DNA from 4 places in the Rhizobium sp. UGM030330-04 genome. Region 4 is predicted to be linked to each of the others. Evidence: riboswitches for the same ligand, from Rfam matches in the RefSeq annotation. Region 4 holds a riboswitch; each other region holds the start of a gene.
The links. Region 4 has a riboswitch for cobalamin ahead of N434_RS18100 ((2Fe-2S) ferredoxin domain-containing protein). Riboswitches for the same ligand answer to the same signal wherever they lie in the genome.
Positions count from the first base shown of each region.

Region 1 (7,324 bases), on a different contig from region 4:
TGCCTGCCGCAATTCGGTATCACTGGAGCGGCCGACCATGGCGAGTGCGAGCACGATCGCCTCGGTCTCTTCGATGGAAAACATCAGCGGCGGCAGGCTGAAGCCGGGGCGCAGAATATAACCGACGCCGCGCTCGCCTTCGATGGGCACGCGCATGGTCTGGAGGGCGGCTATGTCGCGATAGACCGAACGGGCCGTCACCTCCAGCTTTTCGGCAATCGTCTGGGCGGTAACGGGCCGACGCGCCAGTCGCAGGATCTGGATGATCTCGAACAGTCTCGAAGCCTTGCGCATTGCCGCTTTTCCCTGTGGCTCCCCACGCAACTGACATAACGTTGTCAGTTGGCTTTTCCTATAAAGGACAAAACACATTGAGAAACATGCACTTTCCCGAATGTGCCATGAACCGTCCTGGGAGATACTGACATGAGTTACGCCGAAAATCTCTGGCTTTTCTTTCTCGTCCTGTTCGGCATCATCATCCTGCCGGGCATGGACATGCTGTTTGTGCTGGCAAGCGCGCTGACGGGCGGCAAGAGAACCGGCCTTTCCGCCGCAAGCGGCATGAGCGCCGGCGGCATCGTGCATTCGCTTTATGGCGCGGCCGGCGTTGGTCTGCTCGCCGCCTGGATGCCGTCGCTGTTCCTGCCGCTTCTCATTGCCGGCGCTGCCTATATGGTCTGGATCGGCATCGGCCTGATGCGCAGCGCCATCGTGGTGAATGGCGAGGAGGCGCAGGCGAGTGCCTCTGTGAGAAAGGCGTTCTGGCGGGCGGTGCTGACCTGCCTTTCCAACCCGAAGGCCTATCTGTTCATGATGGCCATCTATCCGCAATTCTTAAAACCGGCCTATGGCCCGATCTGGATGCAGGGGATGGTCATGGGCGCGATGGTGGCGGTGACGCAGTTTACCGTCTATGGCGCGCTGGCGCTGACGGCGGATAAAAGCCGGCAATGGCTGGTGTCCTCGCCCGGCGCCACGATCTTCATCGGCCGCGCCGCCGGTTTCATGCTGATTGCCGCGGCCCTGCTGACACTTTGGGAAGCCCTGTCCTAGACTTCTGTTTTCACGATAAAATTCACCGCAATGTGACTTCTTTTCGCCATCCGGAAAGGGCATCCTCCCGCCGTTCCATCAAGCGTCCGGCACCCGGCCGGAATCAAGGAGAGAGTGTATGAAACTGAAAACCATCGCGGCGGCCATGCTTTTCGGCTGTCTTTGCGCCGGAGCGGTCTATGCTGCCGGCGAAGTCGAAAAACGTGAAGGCATGATGAAGCAGATAGGTGGTTCCATGGGGGCGCTTGCCGCTATCTCCAAGGGTCAGAAGCCGTTCGATGCCGAAGCCGTCAAGGCTGCCGTGACGACCATCAGCACCAATGCCAAGGCTTTCCCCGAACAGTTCCCCGCCGGCACCGAGACCGGCAGCGCGGCTGCTCCCGCCATCTGGGAAAACTTCGAAGACTTCAAGGCCAAGGCGGCCAAGCTCGGTGCTGATGCCGATACGGTTCTTGCCAATCTCCCCACCGATCAGGCGGGCGTCACCACCGCCATGCAGACGCTCGGCGCCGATTGCGGCACCTGCCACCAGACCTATCGTCTGAAGAAGTAAGTCTCGAATTTCAAAACGCCGCTTCCCGGCGGCGTTTTTTCACTTTGAAAGACACCTGACCAGCTCGGGTGAGAATGGGGAGAGGGGTATGTCTTCCATCTGGACGAAGCTTGTGGGCGGGGCCGTGATCGCAGCCATTGCCGGCTATGGCATTTTCGCCTGGGTCACCGCGCCGGAACGTCAGGCGCCCAGCCATTGGGTCAGCCTCGGCGAACCGGATCTGGCCAATGGCGAAACGCTGTTCTGGGCGGGTGGTTGCGCAAGCTGTCACGCCGCACCGGATGCCACCGGCGATGCGCTGTTGACGCTCGCCGGTGGACAGGCGTTGAAAAGTCCCTTCGGCACCTTCCACGTTCCCAATATTTCCTCTGATCCGCAGCATGGTATCGGCGGCTGGACGCTGGCGGAATTCGGCGATGCCATGACGCGCGGGGTGGGAAAGAACGGCGAACATCTGTACCCGTCCTTCCCTTACGCCTCCTATGCGCGCATGACGCAGAAGGATGTCAACGACCTCTTCGGTTATCTGAAAACCCTGCCGGCCAGCCAGAATGATGCGCCGGATCACGACCTGCCGTTTCCCTTCAACCTGCGCATGGCGCTCGGCGGCTGGAAGTTCCTGTATTTCGACACCTCCGCCCCGCCGCGCGTCGAGCTTGCCAATGCCAATGCCGAATTGCTGCGCGGCCAATATCTGGTCGAAGGGCCGGGCCATTGCGGCGAATGCCACACCCCGCGCGATGCTCTCGGCGGTTTCCTGAAAGACAAATGGCTGGCCGGCGGTCCCAATCCCGAAGGTGAGGGCCGTATCCCCGATATCACGCCCGGTTCTGCGAGCATCGGCGCCTGGACGACGGCCGATATTGCCGGCTATCTGGAAACCGGCTTCACCCCGGAATTCGACAGCGTCGGCGGCTCCATGGTCAAGGTGCAGCAGAACATGGCGCATCTGACCGCCGAAGACCGCAATGCGATTGCCGCCTATCTGAAGGCGATCCCGTCTCGGTAGGGAGTTTGAAGCTCCCCTCCGTCATGCCGGCCTTGAGCCGGTATGCAGCCAGACCAAGTTCTTGGGATAAAAGAGCTTTTTCGCCGTGCGGACGCACGTCGGCTGGATTCCGGCTCAGGGCCGGAATGACGGGAGAGTGTTTTTTCGTTCCGGTTTCTCTTTCCAATCTAAAGCGCACAGCAACGGGCTAAACTCCAGGATGACGTTGACTGAGGTGCGTTGCCGGCAGTGCCAAAATCTCGCCGCCATTGACTCCCGCACCCACCCGGCAGATAACATCTGCGTGATGGTTCCTTCCGGGCGTTCCGGAAGGTGAAAAGGGAACACGATAGGGAGCAATCCTCATTCGTGGCTGCCCCCGCAACTGTGAGCGGAGAGCCTGAAACGAAATGCCACTGGCAAGCCATCTCGCCCCCATTCAAGGCGAGGGCGATGCCGGGAAGGTGTTTCAGGTTTTGACCCGCAAGCCAGGAGACCTGCCATCACGGAAATGTCCATGCCGGCGGGGTGTCCGGAAGAGCGGAATGTCAGGGTCGTCGGTTCGATACCCCTGTTTCAGTCTCGTATCCCCGTGGTGAAGTGTATCGTATGCGGCTGCGCGGTTTTTTGCCGTTCGGCCGCGTCTTATGGCGCGGGGTCGCGCCGGGAGAGGGGTCACCATGTCCATCCAGCAGAATACGGCCAATGCTGCCGTTTCAGCAAAAACGGGCAGCTTCGCGCAATCGCTGACGGCGATCGTGCTGGGCCTGTTCGTAGTCGGTTTTGTCGGCTTTTCGCATGTGGAAGCCGTTCACAATGCTGCGCATGACACGCGTCATGCCAATGCCTTCCCCTGCCATTGAGGGGAAACGGCATGTCATTTTTTCGCAATATCGTCTTTACCGCCGTTCTGGTCGGCATCGTCGGCGGTTTGGCCGTCTCGGCCATGCAGGCTTTCGGCACCACGCCGCTCATCCTTCAGGCGGAAACCTTTGAAAGCGCCGGCGGCGAAGCGGCCCACAGCCATGATGCGGTAGCACCCGGCGCTGCGGTTCCCGCCCATGAGTATAATGACGAGGCCTGGGCTCCGGCCGATGGCTTCGAGCGCACGGCCTATACCGTTGCCGCCAATGTGCTGACGGCCATCGGTTACGCGCTTGTTCTGACCGGTCTTATCTCGCTGCGCGGCACCGATGCCGGCTGGCGCGAAGGTCTTCTGTGGGGCGTTGCCGGTTTTGCCGCCGTCATGCTCGCACCGATGATCGGCCTGCCGCCGGAATTGCCGGGAAGCCCGGCCGCAGCACTTGAGGTACGGCAGATCTGGTGGCTCTCGACGGTTGCCGCAACCGCGGGCGGCATTGCGCTGATCGCGTTTCGCCGCGAACCCTGGGCCATCGTTCTGGCTCTCGTGCTGATCGTCGCACCGCATGTGGTGGGCGCACCGCTGCCGCCGGAAGGCGAACATGCGCTGGCGCCGCTGCCGCTTGAACGGCAGTTCATCGTTGCCGCCACCATCACCAGCTTCGTTTTCTGGGCGCTGCTTGGTACATTGAGCGCGTTTTTCCTGAAACGCTTCCAGTCGGCGTAAATGCATGCAGGACGCAGCGGAGTGGAGTGACGAACTCGATGCGCTGCGTTTTGCCGTTCCAGGTCACGGCGCTTTCTGCGCCGTGCACCGCCTTGCCTTCAAGGCCGCTCTGGGCCCAAGCCCTGATCGTGATGCGGCGCTTGCCTATTTTTACGACCACGAGGCTGCCTTTGCCGCTGCGGCACTCGCCAAGATAAGACGCTCAAACTTGCCCGCCGGCCGCAGCCTGCATTTGAACAGCCGCGATATCCGCCGCGCGATTGCCGGCGAGGGACCGGAGTTTGCGGCGCGTGTGTGCCGGGTGCTTGATCGAGAATAGCGCAGGATGATTTGCGAGAGGCGTCTTCTCCTTGACCGTCATGCCGGACTTGATCCGGCATCCAGCCGACGCGCGTCTGCGCGGCGGGAGAAGTCTTTTCAGCCCAAGGACTTGGGCTGGCTGGATACCGGCTCAGGGCCGGTATGACGGAGAGAGGGCGGAATAAGGCTCTGCGCCTTACCGATGCTCCGCCGCGAAAATTCCAAGTTCCGCCTCGGCTTCCGGACCAAAGAGGCCGAGGGTTTTCAGAATTTCCACCGCGAAGCTCACCGGTGCGCTGCCGGCGGCCGTGATGACGCCGCCATCGCTGACCGCCTTCGGCTGGTCGCGATAAAGACCGTCGCCACGATAGGTCGGATAGGCCTTGTGCGAGGCGAGCGAATTGCCGGTATGGGCGACATGGTTCAGGATACCCGTGCCGGCCAGCGCGCTTGCCGCCGCACAGATACCGGCAACCAGCCGGTCCTTTTCGCGAAAGCGCTGCACCAGCCCGCCAAGATCGGCCGCCGTGCCCTTTTCCCAGCTGAGGCCGCCGGGAATGACGAGCGCATCGATGTTATCAGGATCAAGCGCGTCATAGGAGGTTTCGGGCGTTACATTCAGCCCGCCCATCGACGTTACCGGCCGCCCGTCCGGGGTGGCATGAACGATCTCGACGCCGAGATAGCTGCGTGCCGCCGCCGCAAGCAGCGCCGGTTCCCAGTCCGCAAAATCCTGCGCCAGCGCAATGGCGATCCGTGTCATGGCCGTCTCCGTCGGTTTTGATCAGGCGATGGACTGCATGTAGCGCATGCCGGTAACCGGACGCGGCGCGAAATCCATGTTTTCGTAGAAACGATGTGCCGCCACATTGCCGGTCGTGGCGCTGACGGAAAGATAGTCGCAACCCAGCCGCTTGGCGATATCGCGGGCGCGGGAAACCAGATGCTGGCCCGTGCCGTGGCCGCGATGGCCGTCACGCACGAAGAGATGGTGCAGCTCAAGCCCGCGCCGGCCTTCCTGCGCCCTGTAGAGCGGCAGAAGCAGCGCGTAGCCGATCAGCGCGCCATCGGCTTCGGCAACAAGACCATGCACCCAGGGCAGGGGGCCGAACAGGTCGCGCTCAAGCTTGGCCGGCGTGATCGCCGCCGCATCGCCATGGTAGGAGGCAAGCAGCGTGATCATCTCGTTAAGCTCGGGCAAATCCGTCTTGCGGGCGCCGCGAATGATGACGACGGGCGGTCTTTCCAGTGTAAGGGAGCTATCTTCGGTCATTTTTTCGGTCCTTTGGTCTTATCTGTGCCGTCAGGACGTTTGAAAACAACAAAGCCGCCTGACGGCGGCTTGTTGACAATATGATCTGTCGAGCCGCCCTTAAAGGTAGGCCCAAAAGTACGAGCAGGAGATGGGTGCGCGTTCGTTGATCATGGCGAATGCAATGCGCCCGAATCCTTAATCTGTCAAGCGGCTTCAATTTGCAAATCGTGCGATTGCTGAAACAATCGCATCTTCCATCCCGGTATCACCGGTGGAATGCCCGGCTCCACCTATGGCAATCAACTCGCTTCCCGGCCATGCGGCGGCAAGGTCGTAAGCGGTGACGGGCGGTCCCTGCAGGTCGCGCATGCCCTGGATGAGCACGCCGGGAATGCCGGCAAGCAGGCCGGCATTGCGCAAAAGCACGCCGTCTTCCAGCCAGGCCGCATGGTGGAAATAATGGGCGCAGAGACGGGCACGGGTCAGGATATAATCGCCGTCGCGCCATTTTTCCGGAAAGGCCGAGCTGGCCTCCGCACTGATCGAGCCCGCCTCCCACAAATGCCACTCAAGCGCCGCCATCTGGCGGATGGCCGGGTCAGGATCGTTTAAAAGCTGCAGATACGCGCCGACGGGATCTTCCTTCGGCAGATGATCCGGGATAGCCGCGATGAAACGCTGCCATTGTTGCGGCAGAAACATCGCCAGCCCCTTGTAAAGCCAGTCGATCTCCTTTTGCCGCGTGGTGGTGACGCCGGCCAGCACCATCGCGCGCACCCGCTCCGGGTGGCGCTGGGCATAGGCCAGTGCGAGCGTGGCGCCCCAGGAGCTGCCGTAAACCAGCCAGTCATCCACCGAAAGCGCGCAGCGGATAGCCTCCATGTCGTCGATCAGGTGGTGTGTGGTGTTGTGCGCAAGGCTCTCGCTAGCATTCGGCGTGCTTTTGCCACAGCCGCGCTGGTCGAACTGGATGATGCGGTAATGGGCGGGATCGAAATAGCGTCTGGCCGTCGCCGAAAGCCCCGAACCGGGGCCGCCATGCAGCAGGATCGCCGGCCGCCCCGCCGGATTGCCGGTAATCGTCACATGCAGCCGGTGGCCTTCTGAAACCTCGAGAAAAACAGTCTCGAACGGGGTGATTTCGGGAAATATTTCGGCCATCCGGCATCCCTTCTTCAAGCAGGAGAGAGCGCATACAGGGCGCGGATGACAGTGGAATGTCAGCCCTGTTCCGGGTTGGCCCTAGTGTTCGCCGCCGCACATGCCATGGTCGGAAAGCGCGCGGATGACGTAACAATCCTCGATGGAATGGCCATCGCAATGGGCGACGATGCGTTCCAGCTCGTGTTCCAGTTTCCTGAGCTTGGCGATTTTTTCGCGCACATCGGCCAGATGTTCGGCGGCGATGCGATCCGCGCCCTCGCACGGCATCTGCCGGTGCTGGCTAAGCGCGATCAGCTCACGGATGGCCTCGATATTCAGCCCGAGATCGCGCGCGTGGCGGATGAAGGCCAGCCTTTCGAGGTCGGACTTTTCATAACGGCGCTGGTTGCCATCGGAACGATCGGCTTCGCGGATGAGGCC
Region 1 covers NZ_QKML01000005.1:199,122-206,445, forward strand. Annotated here, with positions in the region: gene N434_RS09765 (helix-turn-helix transcriptional regulator) at 1-294, opposite strand, end outside; gene N434_RS09770 (LysE family translocator) at 427-1,056, shown strand; gene N434_RS09775 (c-type cytochrome) at 1,175-1,609, shown strand; gene N434_RS09780 (cytochrome c) at 1,698-2,618, shown strand; cobalamin riboswitch at 2,889-3,116, shown strand; gene N434_RS09785 (CbtB domain-containing protein) at 3,278-3,460, shown strand; gene N434_RS09790 (CbtA family protein) at 3,472-4,185, shown strand; gene N434_RS09795 (hypothetical protein) at 4,190-4,504, shown strand; gene N434_RS09800 (type 1 glutamine amidotransferase family protein) at 4,682-5,248, opposite strand; gene N434_RS09805 (GNAT family N-acetyltransferase) at 5,270-5,758, opposite strand; gene pip (prolyl aminopeptidase) at 5,954-6,901, opposite strand; gene N434_RS09815 (MerR family transcriptional regulator) at 6,983-7,324, opposite strand, start outside.
Region 1: another riboswitch for cobalamin. It lies ahead of N434_RS09785 (CbtB domain-containing protein); the one in region 4 lies ahead of N434_RS18100 ((2Fe-2S) ferredoxin domain-containing protein).

Region 2 (7,324 bases), on a different contig from region 4:
GTGCATGGCGATGGCCGAATAACCTTCACCGCGGAAGAAGCTGGCGAGCGAGGGCACGGGGCGGCGGATATATTGCTGATAGGGAATGCTGCCATAGGGCAGGAAGGCGTTGGAAAAGCCGGTCAGCGCCTCGAATTCCACATTCGCCGTCATGCCGCCGAACTCGGGCGAAAACACGTTGCCGGACTGCTTGGCGCGGATGGTTGGCATTGGGTCTGCCGAGAGCTTCACGTTTTCAAGCCGGGTCGGGTCCCACAGCGATTCGCTCATCAGCATGATGACGTCAGGGTAATCGCCCTTGTTGGCGGCGAAAGAGGCGGGTTTGGATGTGAGATCGGCAATGCTGTTTTCACCGTAACCCTGCGGTGCCGAGACATTGGCCATGGGAATATTGAAGGCGAAGGCCATCAGGAAGCCGTTATGACGGTAGTTTTCCTGCTGGTCCCACATCATCGGAATGATGTTGAGGCGATCGCGCACCCAGGAATAATGCGAATAATCCATCAGCGAGGCGAGGCCGGCAAGAAGCGGCAGCGCCAGTGCCAGTCCCGCGACGCGCTCGCGCCAGCGCAGGACGGGCGAATGGCGGCGTGCCAGCAGCCACAGCGCCACAAGTGCCGCGATGGTGGCGCAGATGCCGAGGGCCACCAGCACCGCCGTCAGCGGCTGCGCCTTGAGCATCGTGGGCAAAAGCTCGAGAATTTGGCGGCCGAACAGCAGGTCGGAGGGATAAAGCGGATCGGAGAGATAGGTCTGTTTCTGCGCGGAAATCAGTCCCGTCAGCGCGCAGAGCGGCGCAATCAGGATCAGGGACAGGTAACGCCTGCCAAGAAGTGCATCCAGCGCCACGAGAAGGGCAAGCACGGCGGCGATGGTGGTCATGCCGGGGCGGGCGGCGGAGGTGAGGAAAGCACCGATGTCATGGAGCGAACCGCGGGCGATCCATTCCAGTGCCACGACGAGCACGATGGAGGCGACCGTCAGATTGGCAAGCGTATAGGCCGTGCCCGAAAGCTTCGAAAGGCTCCTTGTCCATGCAGGCGAAAAGACGAAACCAGCCTTTTCGGAAGCCGTTGTTTTTGGCGCCGAATGTCTCAAACCCATACTCCGGTATTGCAGGCGGCACGACCGATCCGGGGAGGTGAATCGGGGTGTCGCAAAAGTGTCATGTAACTGTCACATAAGCGCGATGAACGCGACATGAACTTTGCGCAACCTGACCGGTGCGGCGATAACCTTAGCGTGAACGCCCGCTGGCCATGCGTAACGGGCGTCGCCATGCAATTGTCGCGTTGCGGAGCGGCCACGGGCGCGGTATTGAAAAACCATGAGCGACAGACACGATATCCAGAACCATCTCCGGATTGCCGTCGGGCAGTTCAATCCCACCGTTGGCGACGTGGCGGGCAATCTCGTCAGGGCGCGTGAGGCAAGGGCCGATGCGGCAACGCAGGGTGCCGATCTTCTGCTTCTGACCGAGCTGTTCATTTCAGGCTATCCGCCTGAGGATCTGGTGCTGAAGCCGGCTTTCCTGAAGGCCTGCCTTAAGGCTGTGGAAGAACTGGCAGCGGACACCGCCGATGGCGGGCCGGGTGTCGTCATCGGTTTTCCACGCCAGGGCGAGACGGGCCGGCACAATTCGGTGGCGCTTCTGGATGGCGGCAAGATCATTGCGCTGCGCGACAAGATCGACCTGCCCAATTACGGCGAGTTCGACGAGAAGCGGGTTTTCGCCGAAGGTTCGATTTCCGGCCCCTATAATTTCCGCGGTGTGCGGATCGGCATTCCGATCTGCGAGGAAATCTGGAATGACATGGGCGTGTGCGAGACGCTGGCCGAAAGCGGAGCGGAAATCCTGCTGGTGCCGAACGGTTCGCCCTATTATCGCGGCAAGCTGGATGTGCGCCATCAGGTGGCGCTCAGGCAGGTGATCGAGAGCGGCCTGCCGCTGGTTTTCGCCAACCAGCTGGGCGGGCAGGACGAGTTGGTGTTTGACGGCGCAAGCTTCGCCTTCAATGCCGACAGGACGCTTGCCTTCCAGATGAGCCAGTTCGAGGCCACGCTTGCCGTTACCGACTGGAAGCGCACGGAAGAAGGCTGGCGCTGCGAAAGCGGACCTTTCTCGAAAATTCCCGAAGGCGAGGAGGCGGATTACCGTGCCTGCATGCTGGGCTTTCGCGACTACGTCAACAAGAACGGCTTCAAGAGCGTGGTTCTCGGCCTTTCCGGCGGCATCGATTCGGCGATTTGCGCCGCACTTGCCGTTGACGCGCTGGGCGAGGAGCGGGTGCGCTGCATCATGCTGCCCTATCGTTATACCTCGGAAGAATCGCTGAAAGACGCCGCCGATTGCGCGAAAGCGCTGGGCTGCCGGTACGATATCGTGCCGATCGTCGAGCCGGTGGAGGGTTTCCTTTCGGCGCTTTCCGATCTCTTCGAGGGTACGGAAGAGGGCATTACCGAGGAAAACCTGCAAAGCCGCACGCGCGGCACCATTTTGATGGCCGTCTCGAACAAGTTCGGCTCGATGGTGGTGACGACGGGCAACAAGTCGGAAATGTCGGTGGGTTACGCCACGCTTTATGGCGACATGAATGGTGGTTTCAACCCCATCAAGGACCTCTACAAGATGCAGGTCTATGCCATTTCCAGCTGGCGCAACGCCCATGTGCCGCCGGGCGCGCTCGGCCCTTCCGGCGAGGTCATCCCCGCCAATATCATTTCCAAGGCGCCATCGGCCGAATTGCGACCCAACCAGACCGACCAGGATTCGCTGCCGCCTTATCCGGTGCTGGACGATATTCTGGAATGCCTTGTCGAGAAGGAAATGTCGGTCGAGGAAATTCTGGCGCGAGGCCATGATGTGGCAACCGTGCACCGGGTGGAGCATCTGCTCTATCTCGCCGAATACAAGCGCCGGCAATCGGCTCCGGGTGTGAAGATCACCAAGAAGAACTTTGGGCGTGACCGGCGTTATCCGATCACCAACCGGTTCCGGGATCGGTGATTAAGGCGGTTTCCGGAAGGGGGCCTTTAACGCCGGTCCTGTGTCATCCAGAGTAATTGTCTGTAAGGCGGCGCGGCAAGTTTCTTCTCCCCGCTGGGGAGAAGGTGGCCCGAAGGGTCGGATGAGGGGGCAACGTTGCCGTACCTCACGATCCTTGCCCCCTCATCCCGCTGCCGCGACCTTCTCCCCATCGGGGAGAAGAAACAAGCGGCATGCGCTCGGTCCACGATGGGGGTTCATGAATGGCGCAGAGAAAACCCCGCGCCACTCTTCACTCACCTCAAATAACCTGCCCCACATCGATGCGGTTGCCGTCAGGATCTTCAAACACGAAGGCCCTGAGGCCATAATCCTTGTCCTGCAGGGCCTTGATGATGCGCAGCCCATGGCTTTTGCAAATCTCATGCAGCGTATCGACATCGCTGACCAGCATATGCGCCACGTTGAAGGGCGCTGCCTTGTGGGTGGGCTGCAATGTCAGGTGCAATTCGGCATTGCCCTGTTTGAGGATCATGAAGCCGACGGGGTTGCCGTTTTCGAAGGTTTTTGTGAAGCCCAGCACACCGACATAAAAGTCATGGGCCTTTTCGATATTCTTGACAGGAAGCATTGCGGCGATCCGCCCGAAGCGGATGCCGTGATCGGCGATGGTATTCATCGCGGAACCTCGGATCTGGGAGAAACGGGAAGGGTTACGGGCGGTGCCGGAACGCTGGCGTTTTTTCCGATTTGAATTTGCAGGACGGTGCCTGCGGCCATAGGATCATAATCACCATGGCGGCGAAAGCAAACGGAATGTCTGCGTCTGCCAAGGGTTCGTCCAGACTATCGACAGCCCCGGGAGGCAGCATGCGCAGTTCCATCGAAATCTTCAACATCCGCACCCGGCAGATGCGGGTGGTGTGGCAGACGCCGGAGCTGTTCGAAGCGCCGAACTGGTCGCCGGATGGCAAATATCTGCTGTTGAACAGCGAGGGGTTGCTCTATCGCCTGTCTCCATCCGGTGATGCTTCACCGGAGAAGGTCGATACCGGTTTTGCGACGCAATGCAACAACGACCACGGCATTTCGCCTGATGGTTCGCTTTATGCCATTTCCGACAAGGTGGAATTCGGCAAGAGCGCCATTTATCTTCTGCCATCGGCGGGCGGTGCGCCAAGGCTGATGACGAAAAACCTTCCTTCCTACTGGCATGGCTGGGCGCCGAACGGCAAGAGTTTCGCCTATTGCGGCATTCGCGATCAGGTCTTCGACATCTATTCCATGGATATCGACAGCGGTATCGAGACGCGCCTGACCCATGGCGAGGGCCGCAACGACGGGCCGGATTATTCGCCCGATGGTGCGTGGGTCTATTTCAATTCCAGCCGCACCGGACTGATGCAGATCTGGCGGGTGCGGGTGGATGGCTCCGCTGTGGAGCGCATTACCGACAGTTCCTATGGTGACTGGTTTCCGCACCCGTCTCCCAAAGGTGACAAGGTGGTGTTCGTCTCCTATGACGGCGACGTTTTCGACCATCCGCGTGATCTCGATGTGCGCGTGCGGCTGATGGATATGGATGGCGGTAATGTCGAAACGCTGTTTGCGCTTTTCGGCGGCCAGGGCACGATGAACTCGCCCAACTGGTCGCCGGACGGTGATGAGTTCGCTTATGTGCGTTATTTCCCAGTGGGGTAATGTGATTGCGGTTTCGTCAAGGTCACATTGCCGCACCGCCTTAGCGATACTTGCATTCGCAAGTCTTCTTGATCATAAGTTTCCTCGTCAGGTGCCCGCCCTTGTGGCGGGAGAATCGGGAATCCGGTGAAAGACCGGAACGTGCCCAGCGCTGTGAGGCGGATGCTCTTTTCACAAGCCACTGAAGTCATTCGGGAAGGCGAAGAGGGCGGATGAAGCCGAGTCAGAAGACCGGCCTGACAGGATAGACCGAACCGCGCGGACGGCGGCAGGTTGCTGAAGAGGCGCGTCGTGCATGCGAAAACCGGCATGGTTTCGGCATCCGCGCGCCCGCATTGTTGGGGTTAAACGATGCCGACCGACCCGTCCGCTGGTAATCCATTGCAAGCCAGCCCATTCGATCATGCGCTTTCGCCCGCCCAGCCGTTCTCCGGTGCGGAGCGGGAGGCGATCTACCGCGCCATCGAGACACGCCGCGATGTGCGCGACCAGTTCCTGCCTGATCCGCTGCCGGATGAGCTTGTCGAGCGTCTCCTGAAGGCGGCGCATTCGGCTCCCTCTGTCGGTTTCATGCAGCCGTGGAATTTCACGCTCGTCACCGATGGCGCCGTGCGCCAGGCCGCCTTTGTGGCCTTCAGCCGGGCCAATGAGGAGGCGGCGGCGATGTTTGCGGGCGAGCGGCAGGCGCTTTATCGCAGTCTCAAGCTCGAAGGCATCCGCAAGGCGCCGCTCAGCATCTGCGTCACCTGCGATCCCACACGCGGCGGTAAAGTGGTGCTGGGGCGCACCCACAATCCGCGCACGGATGTCTATTCCACCGTCTGCGCCATCCAGAACCTCTGGCTCGCCGCCCGCGCCGAAGGCGTCGGCGTCGGCTGGGTCAGTATTTTCCACGACAGCGATATTCGCGCCATTCTCGATATTCCCGAGCATATCGAAATTGTCGCCTGGCTGTGCCTTGGCCGGGTCAACGAACTTTATACCGAACCGGAACTGGCGGTGAAGGGCTGGCGCCAGCGTGTGCCGCTGGAGGAACTGGTGTTTCGCAACCGCTGGGGTGGGCGGTAAGAAATGTGATGCGCATAGCGTCGCCTCTCGTTTCACAACGCACGTTTGGGCATGATGGCGGAGGAGAGGAAACGCTGCTTTTTGACGCAGCAGCGGCCGCGCGTTTCTTCTCCCCGGCCGGGGAGAAGGTGGCCCGAAGGGTCGGATGAGGGGGCTAGCTCTCGGTATATCTCTACCCTCGCTCCCTCATTCCGCTGCAGCGGACTTCTCCCCCTCGGGGAGAAGAAACAAGGGGTGGGCGCTCGCCCCGTTGCGCGGGCGGAAGAGATTTCACTGCTGTGGCTGAATGCCTTTCAGAGCCGGGTTCTTCAGGTCGATCCGGCCCGTCTGGTCAGGCAGGAATTTCGGGCCGATGACGCGCACCCTGGTGTCGTTCGGATCATAGTCGCGTTCAGGAACGGGTTGCTCCGGCGGCTTTGCGGCCTGCTGTTCAGCGGGTTTCCGGGGCTTGTCACCTTGCGGTGATGGAATTCTGGTGATGCCGGAATAGGGCTTTTCGGATTCCGGCCGGGCGGCCTCTTCCTGCTTCTGCATGTCCTCGTGATAGGCGGCCATATTGCAGGCGCAGCCCGGCGCCTTTGCCGAGGCGTTCCTGTAGGCAAAGGCGGTTGGCAGGTCCTTGTAGGGTTTGCCGGTTTCGGCGGAGACCATGTCGGCGGTTTCCTGATCCGTCATGGAGTGAAAATAAAGCTCGGTCTGTGTGCCCGGGCACATTTTCTGGCACTGCTCCGCCTGGGCGCGGAAATCGAGCGGCGAAGCGTTGGAGGCGATCGGGAAAAACGAGCCGTCGCAGGTGCGCACGCAGAGTGTGCGAAGCCCGCCCTCGGCGGCGGCGTTGGGGTAGGGCGATAGCCCCGCCTGTCCCGGCTCACCACCGTTCTGCCGGAAGGCATCGGGATAACGCGTCACATCGGGCGCAGGCGACACTTGCGGGTTGATATCCTCTGCGGGGCTGCAGCCATTGGCATCGAGGGCCGCGAGAATGCGCTGGCGCCTGATGTCGCCGTCGTCACTGCGCGCGGCCGCCATGGCATCGTCGCGGTCGCGGATGATGGCGTCGCGTTCGGCTTCGGCATCCGCCAGCGCATCGCCGATCTCGGTGCAGAGGCCGGCATTGGGGTTGCCGTAGACAACGACGCTGCCGGATGAGCAGCCATAGCCGCGCAGGTCGTTCCTGATCTTGCGGATGACGATGTTCTGGCGGGCGAGCGCATTGGCGTAACGCCGAACCTCGGCCGTATTGCCGATGACACGTGGCGGTTCGCGCAATTGCGCATAAAGCGTATCGCAGACCTGATCCGCGAAAGCGGCGGCCGGGGCGAGGAAAACAAGGGGAAGCAGGAGGCCGATGATGCGGCTGCGCCGGGTCAATTGTGCGATCCGTTCGATGTCCCCGGCCGGTGGCAGGGGTGTTATACTTCACGAAATCCGTATTTCAGGAAGATAACATAAGCTGTTGCCGCAAGGCGGCAACAGCCTGTTCAAAATTGCGTTAATGCGGCCTCTATCACACCGAAGGATGCGAGGCCTGCACTACGGCAAACGCTGCCATGTTGACGACGCCGCGCG
Region 2 covers NZ_QKML01000004.1:279,933-287,256, forward strand. Annotated here, with positions in the region: gene N434_RS08425 (LTA synthase family protein) at 1-1,104, opposite strand, end outside; gene N434_RS08430 (NAD+ synthase) at 1,328-3,007, shown strand; gene N434_RS08435 (glyoxalase superfamily protein) at 3,288-3,665, opposite strand; gene N434_RS08440 (TolB family protein) at 3,857-4,687, shown strand; cobalamin riboswitch at 4,760-4,941, shown strand; gene bluB (5,6-dimethylbenzimidazole synthase) at 5,039-5,755, shown strand; gene N434_RS08450 (DUF2865 domain-containing protein) at 6,026-7,126, opposite strand; gene N434_RS08455 (NADP-dependent malic enzyme) at 7,263-7,324, opposite strand, start outside.
Region 2: another riboswitch for cobalamin. It lies ahead of bluB (5,6-dimethylbenzimidazole synthase); the one in region 4 lies ahead of N434_RS18100 ((2Fe-2S) ferredoxin domain-containing protein).

Region 3 (7,324 bases), on a different contig from region 4:
ATTGCCGCCGTGACGGATCGCAGCCTGCGCCTTTTCTGATACTGTCTCGCCCATGTTCTTTGCTCTCGCTTTCCTGTCGCTCGTGATCGAACGCCTGACCGGTTATCCGGACTGGTTGTTCAACCGTATCGGCCATCCCGTCACCTGGATCGGTTCGCTTATCGCGCTGCTGGACAAAAAATGGAACCGGGAGAGTGCATCATTTTCGCAGCGCAAGGCGGCGGGTGTGTGGGCACTCGTTGTTATTCTCGGGCTGACGGCGATCCTCGCATGGTTTGCGCAATCAGCTTTGCTACTCCTGCCTTTCGGCCTTCTGGCTGTGGCAATCCTCGGTGCGTCTCTCCCGGCACAGAAAAGCCTGGAGCAGCATGTGGAGGCTGTCGCTGCGGCCTTGGAGCGCGATGGGGTGGACGGTGGCCGCAGGGCGGTATCGATGATCGTCGGCCGCGATCCGCAAAAGCTGGATGAGGCGGCGATCTGCCGGGCGGCGATTGAAAGTCTTGCCGAAAATTTTTCCGATGGCATTGTCGCGCCTGCCCTTTGGCTCGGCCTGCTGGGCCTGCCGGGCGGCGCGGCCTACAAGGCGATCAATACGGCCGACAGCATGATCGGCCATCGGTCACCACGCCATGAGGCTTTCGGCTGGGCCTCGGCGCGGCTGGACGATCTGGTCAATCTGCCGGCCTCGAGGCTCAGCGGCGGTCTTTTTGTGATTGCGGCCTTCTTCGTGAAAGGCGCATCGCCCAAAGGGGCCATTGCCGCGATCCGTCGCGATGCGCGCCACCACCGTTCTCCCAATGCCGGCTGGCCGGAGGCGGCGCTTGCCGGCGCGCTCGGTTTTGCGCTTGCCGGGCCGCGTTCCTATGGCGGGCAGATGATCGAGGCGCGTTTCATGGGTGAAGGCGGAAGGGCGACGCTCGTTGCTGGTGATATTCGCACGGCACTTCAGCTGGCACGGATCGCCGACGGGTTGCTGATCGGCCTGTTTGGTCTTCTGGCAATCCTCATCGCGCTATAGCAAGCAGCCTGTCGAGATCGAGATGCTGCTCCATGTGTGCGGCAAGACGATCAAGGACGGCCTCCACCTGCGCATCATAATTCAGTTCCGAACGCTGGCCGCCAAGCCGCTTCAGCCAGGCGCTGCGCTGGTGATCATCCGCGAAAAGACCGTGAATATAGGTGCCGAAGACGCGGCCGTCCGGCGATAACGCTCCATCGGCATGTCCGTTGACTATCGAAAACGGCTGGCTGTTTCCAGCGCTTCTGGTTTCACCGACATGCATTTCATAGCCGGATAAATCAACGCCATCGAAAGTCGCTCCGCTCACGGAGACCAGTCGCTTGTCTCCGGTCAGAACCGTGTCGACATCCAGCAGACCAAGCCCGGCAACCGTCGCCGGCGGTCCTTCGATGCCCTCGGGATCGGCAACGGTTTTTCCAAGCATCTGGTATCCGCCGCAAAGCCCGAGAACATAACCGCCGCGCCGGGCATGGGCCTTTATATCGATATCGAGACCCGCATCTTTGAGCACGGCGAGATCGGCGATGGTGGATTTCGAGCCGCAAAGCAGCACCAGCCGGCAATCGGCTGGAATTGTCTCGCCCGGCCGTATGCGGATCAGCTCCACATCCGGTTCCATGTCGAGGGGATCGAGATCATCGAAATTGGAAATATGCGGCAGGATTGGCACGGCGACGCGGATTTTTGCACCGGCTTTTTGCTGTGCCGGGCCGGATAGTCCGAGCGCATCCTCTGCGGGCAGTTTCGCGGCGTCGGAAAAATGCGGCAGAAGCCCTATGGAAGCCCAGCCGGTCTTTTCCGCAATCATCCGCATGCCATCGGAAAACAGTGCGGGATCGCCGCGAAAACGGTTGACGATGAAGCCCGCGATCATTGTCGCATCATCGTTTTCGAGCACGGTTTTGGTGCCGACAAGGCTGGCGATGACGCCGCCCCGGTCGATATCGCCGATCAGGATGACGGGGGCATCGGCTGCGCGGGCGAAACCCATATTGGCGATGTCATTGGCGCGCAGGTTGATTTCAGACGCGCTGCCCGCCCCTTCCACCAGCACCAGATCGGCCTGTTGTTTCAGGTGTTCAAAGCTCTCCAGCACGCGCGGCATCAGCCCGGCCTTCATATGCTGATAATCGGCCGCTCTGGCATTGCCGACGATCTTGCCCTGCACCACCACCTGTGCGCCGGTTTCGCTCTGGGGTTTCAGGAGTACCGGGTTCATGTGAACCGAGAGCGGTACACCCGCCGCCCGTGCCTGCAACGCCTGCGCACGGCCGATCTCGCCGCCATCGGCGGTCACCGCCGCGTTGTTAGACATGTTCTGTGGCTTGAACGGCATGACGGACAGGCCGCGCCGGGTGAAGGCCCGGGCAAGGCCAGCCACCATCAGCGATTTGCCGACATCCGAGCCGGTTCCCTGAAACATCAGCACCCGCGCGGTCATGTCAGAATTCTATCCCGGCCTGCGCCTTCACACCCGCCTTGAAGTGATGTTTCACCAGCGTCATCTCCGTCACCATATCGGCGGCGTCGATCAGTGGTTGCTTGGCATTGCGACCGGTGACGATGACATGCAGATCGGGCCTGCGACTGGACAGGGTTTCAACGACGTCTTCCAGCGGCAGGTAGTCGTAACGTAGCGCGATGTTCAGTTCGTCGAGGATCAGGAGGCCGATGGTTTCGTCGGCCATCAGGGCCTTGGCTTCTTCCCAGGCCTTCGTGGCTGCGGCAACATCGCGCTTCAGATCCTGCGTGTCCCACGTGAAACCCTCGCCCATGGTGCGCCAGACAACCTTGTCGCCGAACAGCGTCAGGGCCTGCTGTTCGCCCGTCGACCATGCGCCCTTGATGAACTGCACGACGCCGACCCGCCGCCCGGTGCCGAGCATGCGTAGCGCAAGGCCGAAAGCAGCCGTGGACTTGCCCTTGCCGGGGCCGGTATTGACCATCAGCAGGCCTTTTTCGATGGTTTTTGCCGCGACTTCGGCATCCTGTACCGTCTTGCGGTTGACCATTTTCTGCCGGTGGCGTTCGGCTTCGCTGTCGCTGATGTCGCGTGTCATCGCATGTTCCTTCTTATCCAGCTGCGCGGGAACCGGTGTGCCCGCCATTCGGAGCGGCGACTATACCCAATTTGCCGCACCCGGCAATGTGCCGGCCGCAGGCCCCCGGCATTGACCCTTACGTCCGTTCGGCCTAAGGGTAACGAACTGACGGTCTTTTCCCGGCAACGGGAAAAGCTAAGAGGGAACACGGTTCCACCCGGAAAATGGGTTACTCCGTGGCTGCCCCCGCAACTGTAAGCGGTAAGCCCGCACCGTAAAGCCACTGGACCTTTGAAGATGGGTTCGGGAAGGCGGTGTCCGGGTGTTGATCGAGCCGCAAGCCAGGAGACCTGCCGTTTCAGGAAAAAACGTCTGCCGGGCGGGGTGCTCCGGTCAGTCGGTCAGATCGAACAGCCGGTTTGCGCCTGTCCGCGTGCCGTTTTCGATATCCGCACCCCCGAATATTTTTTTAATGGCGCGGGAAGCGGGACGGTTTGGATATTTCAGCGACATCTGCAGGCGCAGGCGGAAACACACAGGATGAAACAGCATCCGGCGTGACTGTCTTCGTTTGCCGAAGCTGTCGCGATGACGCCGATCCGAATGCCGAACCGCGTCCCGGTTCGCGTCTTGCCGATGCCACCATCGCGAAGGCGGAGGAATTCGGAATTGCCGTCCGTTCCGTCAATTGCCTCGCCAATTGCAAGCGTGGCCTCAGCGCCGTTCTGCGCAGCGCCGATGGCTGGTCCTATGTGTTCGGCGGCCTGACACCCGGTGACGCTGAAGACCTGCTGACTGGCGCAAGGCTGCTGGCCGCCGCCCCCGATGGCCTGATGCCCTGGCGCGGCCGCCCCGAACCGTTAAAGCGCGGCATGGTGGCGCGCATTCCCCCATTCGATTTTACCGAGGAGAGATTATGAGCACCCTTCTGGACCGCGTTCCCTGCACCATCGTCACCGGCTTTCTGGGGGCCGGAAAAACCACGCTGCTGCGCGGCCTGCTCGAAAAGCTGGATGGCAAGCGGCTCGCCATCATCGTCAATGAATTCGGCGATATCGGCATCGATGGCGAAATTCTCAAGGGCTGCGGTATTGAAAGCTGCCCGGAAGAAAACATCGTCGAACTGGCCAATGGCTGCATCTGCTGCACGGTGGCGGATGATTTCCAGCCCGCTATCGAACAAATCCTTAGCCGCCAGCCGAAGGTGGAGCATATCCTCATCGAAACGTCGGGTCTCGCCCTGCCGAAGCCGCTGGTGCAGGCCTTCCAGTGGCCGGCGATCAAGAGCCGCGTGACGGTGGATGCCGTGGTGGCCGTGGTGGATGGCGCAGCCCTTGCCGAGGGACAGGTTGCCCACGATATGGAAGCACTTGCCGCCCAGCGGGCCAATGACGAGGCGCTCGATCACGATGATCCGGTAGAGGAAGTTTTCGAGGATCAGGTCGCCTGCGCCGATCTTATCGTGCTGACCAAGGCCGATCTTCTTGACGATGCCGGTCTCGAGAAGGCGAAGGCTCATGTGCTCGAACACCTGCCAAGGGCGGCGAAGATCGTTGTCGCGTCGAATGGCGCCATCGATCCTGCCGTGCTGATCGGCCTTGGCCTTGCGGTGGAAGAGGATATCGAAAACCGCCGTACCCATCACGATGGCGCGTTCGACCATGAACACGACGATTTCGACAGCTTCGTCATCGACCTGCCGGCCGTGAGCGACCCGGAGGCGCTGGCAGCCCGCATCGCCGAGACGGCGGCTGCGGAAAATGTCCTGCGCATCAAGGGTTTCATCGAAGTTTCCGCAAAGCCGATGCGCCTGCAGGTGCAGGCTGTCGGCAGCCGCGTCAATCATTATTATGACCGCCCATGGGCGGCGGGTGAGGAACGCCGCAGCCGGCTCGTTATCATTGGTGAAAAGGGCATCAACCGCGAAAAGATCGAGCAGATGCTGGCCGCCTGACCGCTACGGACTTTTACTGGGAATGCCTTAGATGCATATTCTCGCCACCACATCCTCGTCCCTGGACGATCTGATCGAGCCGGTTGATCTCAACCAGCCCCGTTCGGATGTGGTGATGCTGTCTTTTTCGGCAAGCGATCTTGCCGGGCTGGAAAGGGCGTGGCGGCAGGCTGGCGATGTTCTCCCGTCGCTCTCCGCCGCCAACCTCTCCGAGCTTCGGCATCCCATGTCGGTCGATCTCTGGATCGAAAAGACGGCGGAGCGCGCCCGCGTTATCCTTATCCGGATTCTCGGTGGAGCGGATCGATGGCGCTATGGTGTCGATCAGCTTGCCATGATGGCCCGACGGCGCGGCATCAAGCTTCTGCTATTGCCGGGCGAATGCAGCGACAGGGACGAAAAGCTCGAAGCGGCCTCGACCGTGGACAGGCAGATACTGGCCTCTGCCCTTTCCTTTTTCCGTGAAGGGGGAAAGGCGAATATGGGCAGCCTTGCAACTGGTCTTGCGGCTCTGGCAAAGGATGGCGCGTGGCCGGATATCGAGGCCGAGCCTCTGCCGAAGGCCGGATTTTACCGGCCCGGGCAGGGTGTTGTCAGTCAAGCGGAAGCCCTTGCCGATTTTCCAGCCGATGCAGTCATACTGCCCATTCTCTTTTATCGCTCCATGCTGCTGGCGGCTGATGCAGCACCCGTGGATGCGCTCTTCCACGCACTTTCCGGGCACGGTTTTGCGCCACTGCCGATTTTCGTCAGCGGCCTGAAGGACGGGGAAGCGATCCGTTTTCTCGAAAGTGTGTTGCCTGACCTGCAGCCTGCGGCCATCATTGCTGCGACCGCTTTCGCCAGCCAGACGGATGAGGACGGACGGACGCTGTTTGACCGTCTCGGTGTCCCTGTTTTTCAGGTGGTGATGGCGACCACCCGGCGTGATGGCTGGGCGGAAAATGCGCGTGGCCTCAACCCCTCCGATCTTGCCATGCATGTGGTTCTGCCGGAACTGGATGGCCGGATTCTCGCCGGGGCGATTTCGTTCAAGCAGGTGCGGGCGGATGGCGGTGGCAGCCTGCTGAATGTGCCGGAGGCGGATCGTATCGAACAGGTGGCGAAGCGCATCGCGGCCTTTCTGCGATTGAAACAGGCGCCGCCGCAGGATCGCCGTATCGTCATTCTGATGCCGGATTATCCGGGTGCGGCACCGGGGCGCACGGGTTATGCCGTCGGTCTGGATGTGCCGCAAAGCGTGCTTGAAATGCTGCGCGATCTTGCTGATGCAGGATATGCGGTGTCGGATATTCCAGACACGGCGCGAGCGTTGCTCGACTGCGTTGAACAGCAGGAAGCGACGGTCGATCTTTCTGACTATCGCGATTTCCTGACCGCATTGCCGGCCGCTGCCGCAACTGCCCTGAATGCAACATGGGGAACTGCGGAAAGTGACGATGTGCTTGTTGATGGCGCATTCCGCTTTCGCGTTGCCCGCTTTGGCAATGTTTTCGTGGCGCTTGCGCCGGACCGGGGTCGCAATGAGGATCGGCGGGTGGATTACCACGATCCTGCCCTGCCGCCGCGTCACGCGCTTGTCGCTTTCGGCACATGGATGCAGCGGGTAGCGGCTGCACACGCCATCGTGCATGTCGGCGCGCATGGCACGCTGGAATGGCTGCCGGGCAAGACGGTGGCGCTTTCGCGCGATTGTTTTCCCGAAATCGTCACCGGTCCGCTGCCGGTGGTCTATCCCTTTATCGTCTCCAATCCCGGCGAGGCGGCGGTGGCAAAACGGCGGATTGCGGCTGTGACCATCGGCCATGTTCCGCCGGTGCTGGTCAATGCCGGGCTCTCGCCGGAACAATCGGCTCTGGAACAACTGGTTGACGAATATGCGCAGGCCGATGGGCTGGATCGCCGCCGCCGCGATCGGCTGGCGAAACTGATCGTTGAAAAGGCGCTGGAAACCGGGCTTGCGGCAGAGGCGGGCGTGGGTGCGAAGGACGATGCCGATGCGGCTTTGTCGCGCATCGACGCCTTTCTCTGCGACCTCAAGGATTTCGCCATCAAGGATGGTCAACATATTTTCGGCCGCTGCCCGGAAGGCGAGGCCGATCCGTTGAGGCTTGAAAGCGCGAAGGCGGAGAAAGCCGCGCTGCTTGCCGCGCTCGACGGTTGTCACATCCCCCCCGGCCCTTCCGGCGCACCCGCGCGCGGAAGGCTCGACGTGCTGCCCACCGGGCGTAATTTTTATGCTGCCGATCCGCGCACCATGCCGACGCCGACGGCTTTCGAGTTGGGTCGCATGGCGGGTGAGGAGGT
Region 3 covers NZ_QKML01000003.1:84,932-92,255, forward strand. Annotated here, with positions in the region: gene cobD (threonine-phosphate decarboxylase CobD) at 1-54, opposite strand, end outside; gene cbiB (adenosylcobinamide-phosphate synthase CbiB) at 53-1,018, shown strand; gene N434_RS05595 (cobyric acid synthase) at 1,005-2,462, opposite strand; gene cobO (cob(I)yrinic acid a,c-diamide adenosyltransferase) at 2,464-3,081, opposite strand; cobalamin riboswitch at 3,216-3,435, shown strand; gene N434_RS25710 (hypothetical protein) at 3,457-3,615, opposite strand; gene N434_RS05605 (DUF1636 family protein) at 3,558-3,983, shown strand; gene cobW (cobalamin biosynthesis protein CobW) at 3,980-5,017, shown strand; gene cobN (cobaltochelatase subunit CobN) at 5,049-7,324, shown strand, end outside.
Region 3: another riboswitch for cobalamin. It lies ahead of N434_RS05605 (DUF1636 family protein); the one in region 4 lies ahead of N434_RS18100 ((2Fe-2S) ferredoxin domain-containing protein).

Region 4 (7,324 bases):
ACAAGCGCGATTTCGCCGCGCTCGGCGAGGCCGGTCGTCTGGTTCCGGGCACGCCGCTCGAAGCACCGAAGCCGGTCTTCCCGCGTTACGTCGCACCGGAAGCGTGAAGGCGACAACCATGCTGATCGATACGCATTGCCATCTGGACTTTCCCGATTTCGAGGCTGAGCGCGACGATATCGTCGCCCGCGCCCATGCTTCGGGCGTCAGCCAGATGGTGACGATCTCGACCCGGGTGCGTCGTCTGCCCGAGCTTCTGAAGATCGCGGAAAAATATCCGTCGGTCTTCTGCTCGGTCGGCACGCATCCCAACAGCGCAGCCGAGGAACTGGATATCTCGGCTGACGATCTGGTGCGGCTGGCCGAGAGCCACGACAAGATCGTGGCGATCGGCGAGGCGGGACTGGATTATTTCTACGACACGCAGAAGCCGGAAGACCAGAAAACCGGCCTCATTCGCCATATCGAGGCGGCTAGACGGACGAAGCTGCCGCTCGTCATTCACAGCCGCAGCGCCGATGACGACATGGCTGCTATTTTGCGCACGGAAAGCGACAAGGGAGCATTCCCCTTCATTCTGCACTGCTTCTCCGCTGGTCCTGAGCTGGCGAAAACCGGTGTCGAGCTTGGCGGTTATGTTTCCTTCTCCGGCATTCTCACCTTCCCGAAATCGCAGGATATCCGCGATATCGCCGCCACCGTTGCGCCTGACCGGCTGCTGGTGGAAACCGATGCGCCCTATCTTGCGCCGAAGCGCTGGCGGGGAAAACGCAACGAGCCGTCCTATGTGGTCAATACGGCCGAGGTTCTGGCCGAGGTTCATGGCGTTTCCTATGAACGCATGGCGGAAATCACCACCGAAAACGCCTTCCGCTGCTTCTCCAAGATGACAAGGGTGTAGGCGTGGCAACTTACCGTCGCCGCTTCACGGTTCTCGGATGCGCGTCGTCTCCCGGCGTTCCGCGCATCAACGGCGACTGGGGCGCCTGCGATCCTGAAAACCCCAGGAATCGGCGCACGCGCACGGCCTTCATGGTGGAGCAGATCGGCCCGGATGGCGGCAAGACGACTGTCGTCATCGACACCGGTCCGGATTTTCGCGAGCAGATGATCGCGGCGAAGGTCGAGGCGGTCGATGCCGTGCTTTACACGCATGCACATGCCGATCACCTGCATGGCATCGATGATCTGCGCATCTATTTCGCCATTCAGCAGGGCCGTATTCCGATCTATGCCGATCGCATTACCATGGCGCGCATAAAGGACGGTTTTGCCTATTGCCTTGAAACACCGCCGGGCAGCAGCTATCCGCCCATCGTCGAGCCAAGGATCATCGCGGACATGGATACGCCGGTGGTGATAAACGGGGCAGGCGGGCCGATAGAATTCAAGGTCCATATGCAGCAGCATGGCGACGTGCATTCGCTCGGTTTTCGCATCGGCGATGTCGCCTATTGCACCGATGTCAGCGACTTTCCGGCTGAAAGCCTGCCCAAACTTGCCGGCCTTGATATCCTCGTCATCGACGCGCTGCAGCACCGTTACCACCCCAGCCATCTGTCGCTGGAACAGGCGCTCGGCTGGATCGAGAGATTTGCCCCCAAAAGGGCGATCTTGACCCATATGCACATTCCGCTCGATTATGAGACGGTGATGCGTGAAACGCCTGATAATGTTGAACCGGCTTATGACCAGATGCGTTTCGAGGTCGAGATCGAAGCACCCTGAGCACGTCCCCCCAAAGCGGTTTCCGGTCCTGGGACAAGGATGTACTCTGAAACAATGAAGAGGAAGGGCGTCGCGCCTTGACGCCGCCCGAAAAGGAACAGCATGTCGACCAAGCCTTTCCGTGCACCCAGTATGGCGAGCTTCTTCGACAATCTGCGCGCCAGCAGGCTGCGGGCCATGTTCCGGCGCGGCGAACTGGGGCTGGTGGTCCTCGCCGTCTTCATCGGCATTGCGGCGGGGCTTCTGGTGGCGCTGATCGGCGCCTTGAGCACGGCGCTGCATGTGCTGGTCTTCGGTGTCGAGCGGCTGAGCAGCAGTGACCTGTCCGGATGGACCGTGCTGGCCGGGCCGATCATCGGCGGCATCGTGCTCGGCCTGGTCATCTTCATTCTTTCAAAGACCCGCAAGAAGCCCATGGTCGACCCCATCGAGGCCAATGCACTTCACGGCGGCCGCCTGTCCTTGACGGACAGTATCATCGTCTGTGTGCAGAACATCGTCTCCAACGGTTTTGGCGCCTCCGTCGGGCTCGAGGCCGGTTATACGCAGATTGCCAGCGGCGTCGCCTCGAAGATCGGCATCAAGCTGAAGCTGCGGCGAGGGGACATGCGCATCCTTGTCGGCTGCGGCGCGGCGGGAGCGATTGCGGCCGCCTTCAATGCGCCTCTGACCGGAGCGTTCTACGCCATCGAACTCATCATCGGCACCTACACCGTCGTCACGCTTGCGCCGCTCATCGTCTCGGCGCTGGTCGCCACCACTGTCATCGGTGTTATTGGCGGTCACGGCATATCGATCGATATTATCGATGCCAGCCGCGTGACACCGGCGGATTATGTGCCGGCGATCTTTCTTGGCATCGTGTGCGCGGCGATCGGTATCGTGCTCATGCAGACGGTGTCCTTCATCGAGGAGACGGCGCGCAAGAGCGCCATTCCCGGCTGGCTGCGCCCTGCCATTGGCGGCGTGGCGGTGGGCGGTCTCGCGCTGATTTCGCCGCAGGTGCTGTCAAGCGGCCATGGGGCGCTGCATCTCAATATCGATGCGGAGCTGACGATATACGGGCTGGCCGGACTGTTTCTGCTGAAGGCGGCGGCCAGCGCCATCTCCATCGGTTCGAATTTCCGTGGTGGCCTGTTTTTCGCCTCGCTGTTCATGGGCTCGCTGCTTGGCAAGATTTTCGCGCTCTGCGCACCCTATATCGGCTATGGGTCGACATCGCCGATCGTTTATGCCGTGATCGGCATGAGCGCCTTTGCCGCTGCCATTATCGGCGGTCCACTGACGATGACATTTCTGGCGCTGGAGCTGACCGGCGACTTCCAGATCACCGCGCTGGTACTGGCAGCCGTCATCACCACCTCGCTCGTGGTGCGCACCACCTTCGGTTATTCTTTCGCGACCTGGCGTTTTCATCTCCGGGGCGAGAGCATTCGCAGCGCCCATGATATTGGCTGGATCCGCGATCTCACCGTCGGCAGGATGATGCGCGCCGATATCCGCAAGGCCAATGTCAGCATGGGGCTTGCGGCCTTCAAGGAGAAATTCCCGCTCGGTTCGACGCAACGGGTGATCATGACCCATGATGACGGACGTTATGCCGGCATCGTCCTCGTGCCGGAAATCTACGCCGATCCGATGGATCGCGACCCGAGCAAGATCAGCCTCGAAACCTACCTGCAATACAAGAACGACGTGCTGCTGCCGACCATGAATGCCCGTCAGGCGGCCGCCGCCTTCGACGCCACGGAAAGCGAAGCGCTGGTCGTCGTCAATGACAAGATCGAGAACCGCCCGGTCGGCCTGCTCACCGAAAGCCATACGCTCAGGCGCTACAGCGAAGAGCTCGAATTGAGGCGCCGGGAGGCTTCCGGTGAGTTATAAACAAGATTAGAAAAGCACCTTTATTAATTGATATTTATATGAAATTACAAGTCATCAATACGTTCTCCGGATCGAAGAGGCTGACATGGTGCAATCGATAGTCGGTCGCTTTCTGTCGGCAACGGCCGAAACATAAGTTTACGCGCAGCCCGGCGCCGCTTGTCTAATCGTACAAAACCATGTCGCCCAAGGCCGTGCTGTCCTCGTCTGGAAGCGGCGATCCGTAAGTGGCCGCAGCGGTCACCGTTGCATCGATTGCCGGTCTGTTATCGGGGAGCGTCCTTGCGGCAAAAACAGCAAGGACAAGCAGCGCCAGTCTGAAGGCGATGGCGCGGAGAAGGGCTTCGGAGGCGTCCATGGATCGTCGTTCCGGGTCAATAAAACTATGGCGACAATGATCGCCATCCGTGACTCCGCACAATGCGGAAGATACAAGGGAGCCCTTAGGATAATCCGAAGGGTCCCGACTGGAGGGGGCGAATGCGCTTCGACTTGACCGATCTCCGTCTGTTCCTTCACGTGGTCGAGGCGGAAAGTATTACGCAGGGAGCAGACCGCACGGGGATGGCCTTGCCCTCCGCCAGCGCGCGTATCCGCGGCATGGAGGAGATGAGCGGCGTATCGCTTCTCGACCGGGGTGCCCGTGGCGTCAGGGTGACGCCGGCGGGGGAGGCTCTGGCCCACCATGCCCGTATCGTTCTCGGGCAGATGGAACAGATGAGGGGCGATCTCCAGCTTTATGCGCGGGGCCTGCGGGGGCAGGTCCGGATATTCTCGGGGCGGGCGGCAATGGCGCATCTTCCCGGCGCTCTCCGGCAATATCTCGTGGATCACCCGACAATCGACATAGACCTCGAGGAACGCCAGAGCCCCGATGTGGTTGCGGCCGTCGCCGCCGGGCAAGCGGATATCGGCATTGCGGCGGACACGACCGACACGGGAACGCTGGAAACACGGCCTTTCGAGATCGACAGGCTGGTTGTGATCACACCTGCCAGCCATGCACTCGCGGCCCGGAATATGGTGACTTTCGCGGAGCTTCTCGACGAACCTTTTGTCGGTCTGCCTGCGGAAAGCGCGCTTCAGGGGCATCTGGCAATCCATGCGGCGCGTGAAGGCCGGCCGTTCAAACTGCGTATCCGTCTGGATAGTTTCGAGGATATCTGCGCCATGGTCAGCAGCGGCGTCGGGCTCGCCATCGTGCCGGAGGTTTATGCCCGTCGATATCAGGCCGATTTGTCCTTCAAGACCGTCGCGATCTCCGACGTCTGGGCACGCCGTCATCTTCTTATCTGCGCGCGAAGTTTCGCCGGGCTTCCCGTGCATGCCCGAGCCGTGGTCGATTATCTGACGATGGCGAAAGGTCGGGGCTGAGGCCATCCGACATCCGGTCACATCAGTCTCAACAGCCTGTTTCACAAGAGAGAGCCTTGACGACGTCACGTGCCACGTGTTTAACGTTATTTTATAACGTAACATTACCGCAAAGCTTTGTTGCGCAGAAATCAGACTACCCGTGCAGGCGGTTGACAGTGACCGGCGGCAGTGTAGGGTCGCTCCGTCATGGTTCTTCCGCCGCCCGGCGGAAGCTAAGAGGGAATCCGGTTAAATTCCGGAGCTGTCCCGCAACTGTAAGCGGTGAGCCTATCGCCCACGATGTCACTGGCAGCGATGCCGGGAAGACAGGTGAGACGGCCTCGACCCGCAAGCCAGGAGACCTGCCTGACATCATGTAATTCCGTGGTCGGGGGGTGCCATGGGAATGATGGCTGTTTCCGGTCTTTAGCCGGAGACCCTGTCATTTTCGACGCCGCCTCGTGAATGAGGCAATGTGACAGACAGTATCCAACCAACCCAATACGAGCCGTCCGCGCCCGACGCCGTGCTGCTGGTCGCGAAGTCCGCCTTTGCCGCCGCGCCTCATCAGGACATGCAGCGTCTGGCAATGCAGGCTGAAGGGCTTTGCGGCGCAAGGACCGTTCGCATCGCCTTCACGGAACAGGGAACACCGTCACTCCGCGAAGCGCTGCTTAATCTGATCGATGAGGATGTCGGCCATATCCTGATCATTCCACTGATTCTGCCGCTGGAGCCCAGTTTTCACAACTGGATGACGAAGACACTGAAACGATGGCGGGCAGGCGACGTCAGGCCGTGGCCGTCCCTTTCCATAACAGCAAGCCCCACAGCGAGCGGCCTGATGGCGCGTCTGCTTGAAGATCTTGCCGAAACGGCGCAGGCGCTTGACCTCTCTGGGCCTGTTCGCCCGGCTGGCGAGGGATCGCTGGTCCCGGCACAGAAGCGCCGCGTGCTCGTCTGCCAGGGTGGTCCGTGCAATTCGGCGGGTGCGGATGCGATCTGGGGCCATCTGCGCAACCAGCAGGAGCGACAGAAGCTTCGGATTACGGGTGAGGGCACCATGACCGCCAAGTCCACCTGTCTTGGCCCCTGCAACCTTGCGCCCGTCCTGCAGGTCTTTCCCGAGGGCACCTATTATGGCGGCGTCACGGAAGAGGCAGTCGACCGTATCGTTGCCGAACACCTGCTGGGTGGCCGCGTCGTTGACGATTTCGCCTACCACCCGACCGGCCGCAAACAGCGGCTTCGTAATCTGTCCGAATAGCATGAGAGGAAATAGAATGTCGGCAAAGAGCTTTTCACGTCTGGCCGCGGCCGGGCTTGCGGCCCTGATCACGGGTGTGGGCGCCAGCGCTCTCGCCACCGAGCCATTGCGCGTTGGCGCCACCTACATCACGAGCGGCCTCGACCCGGCAAAGGGATCGAACGGCTGGGCGCTCGTCAGCCACGGCGTGGGTGAAAACCTCTTCACCGTCGACCGGGAAGGGCGGCTTGTGCCCGGTCTTGCCGAAAAAGTGGAACGCACCGGCGATCTCAGCTGGACAGTGACGCTGAAACCGGGCCACGCCTTTTCCGATGGTTCGCCTGTAACGGCGGCTGCACTTGCCGCCGGTTTCGACCACACATTTGCGACCAACAAGGCGGCGCTGGCAACGGGTGGAAAGCTGGATTTCAAGGCGGCCGATGACCTGACGCTGATGATTACCACGGAAAAGCCGGTGGCTTTTCTTCAGGCGCTTTTCGCGGAATGGCCGCTGATCGCCTACAAGCCTGCAACCGACGGGAAGGCGCTGTTCACCGGGCCGTATCAGATTGCGGATTTCAAGGCGGATACATCACTGACGCTCACGCCGAACATCCATTTTGCCGATGCGGATGCCCGTTCTCCGGTTGACTTTCGCAGGTTCGGCGATGCGCAAAGCATGACGCTGGCGCTGGAAGCGGGTGAACTGGACCTTGCTTTCGGTCTGCCGTCAGAAGTCGTAAGCCGTCTGAAAACCAATCCGGATCTGACGATCAAGTCTTTCCCTGTCGGTTATCAATATCTCGCTTTCCTGAACACAACGAGGCCGGTTACCGCCGATATCAAGGTACGCCAGGCGCTCGATCTCGGCTTCGATCGCAGGGAACTCGCCGCTGCGATCAATGGCGGTGAACCCGCGACCGGCGCTTATGCCGCCTATTTCCCCTTTGCCGGGAAGGAGCAGCGACAGACTGATCTTGCGAAGGCCGAAGCGCTTCTCGACGAAGCCGGCTGGACGAAAAACGGGGCAGGGAAGCGTGAGAAGGACGGCACGCCGCTTCGCCTTCTCGCCATTACCTATCCGCAGCGCCGGGACCTCGTCACCATGCT
Region 4 covers NZ_QKML01000012.1:12,936-20,259, forward strand. Annotated here, with positions in the region: gene metG (methionine--tRNA ligase) at 1-107, shown strand, start outside; gene N434_RS18075 (TatD family hydrolase) at 119-901, shown strand; gene N434_RS18080 (MBL fold metallo-hydrolase) at 904-1,728, shown strand; gene N434_RS18085 (chloride channel protein) at 1,831-3,612, shown strand; gene N434_RS18090 (hypothetical protein) at 3,776-3,970, opposite strand; gene N434_RS18095 (LysR family transcriptional regulator) at 4,093-4,986, shown strand; cobalamin riboswitch at 5,159-5,352, shown strand; gene N434_RS18100 ((2Fe-2S) ferredoxin domain-containing protein) at 5,444-6,235, shown strand; gene N434_RS18105 (ABC transporter substrate-binding protein) at 6,252-7,324, shown strand, end outside.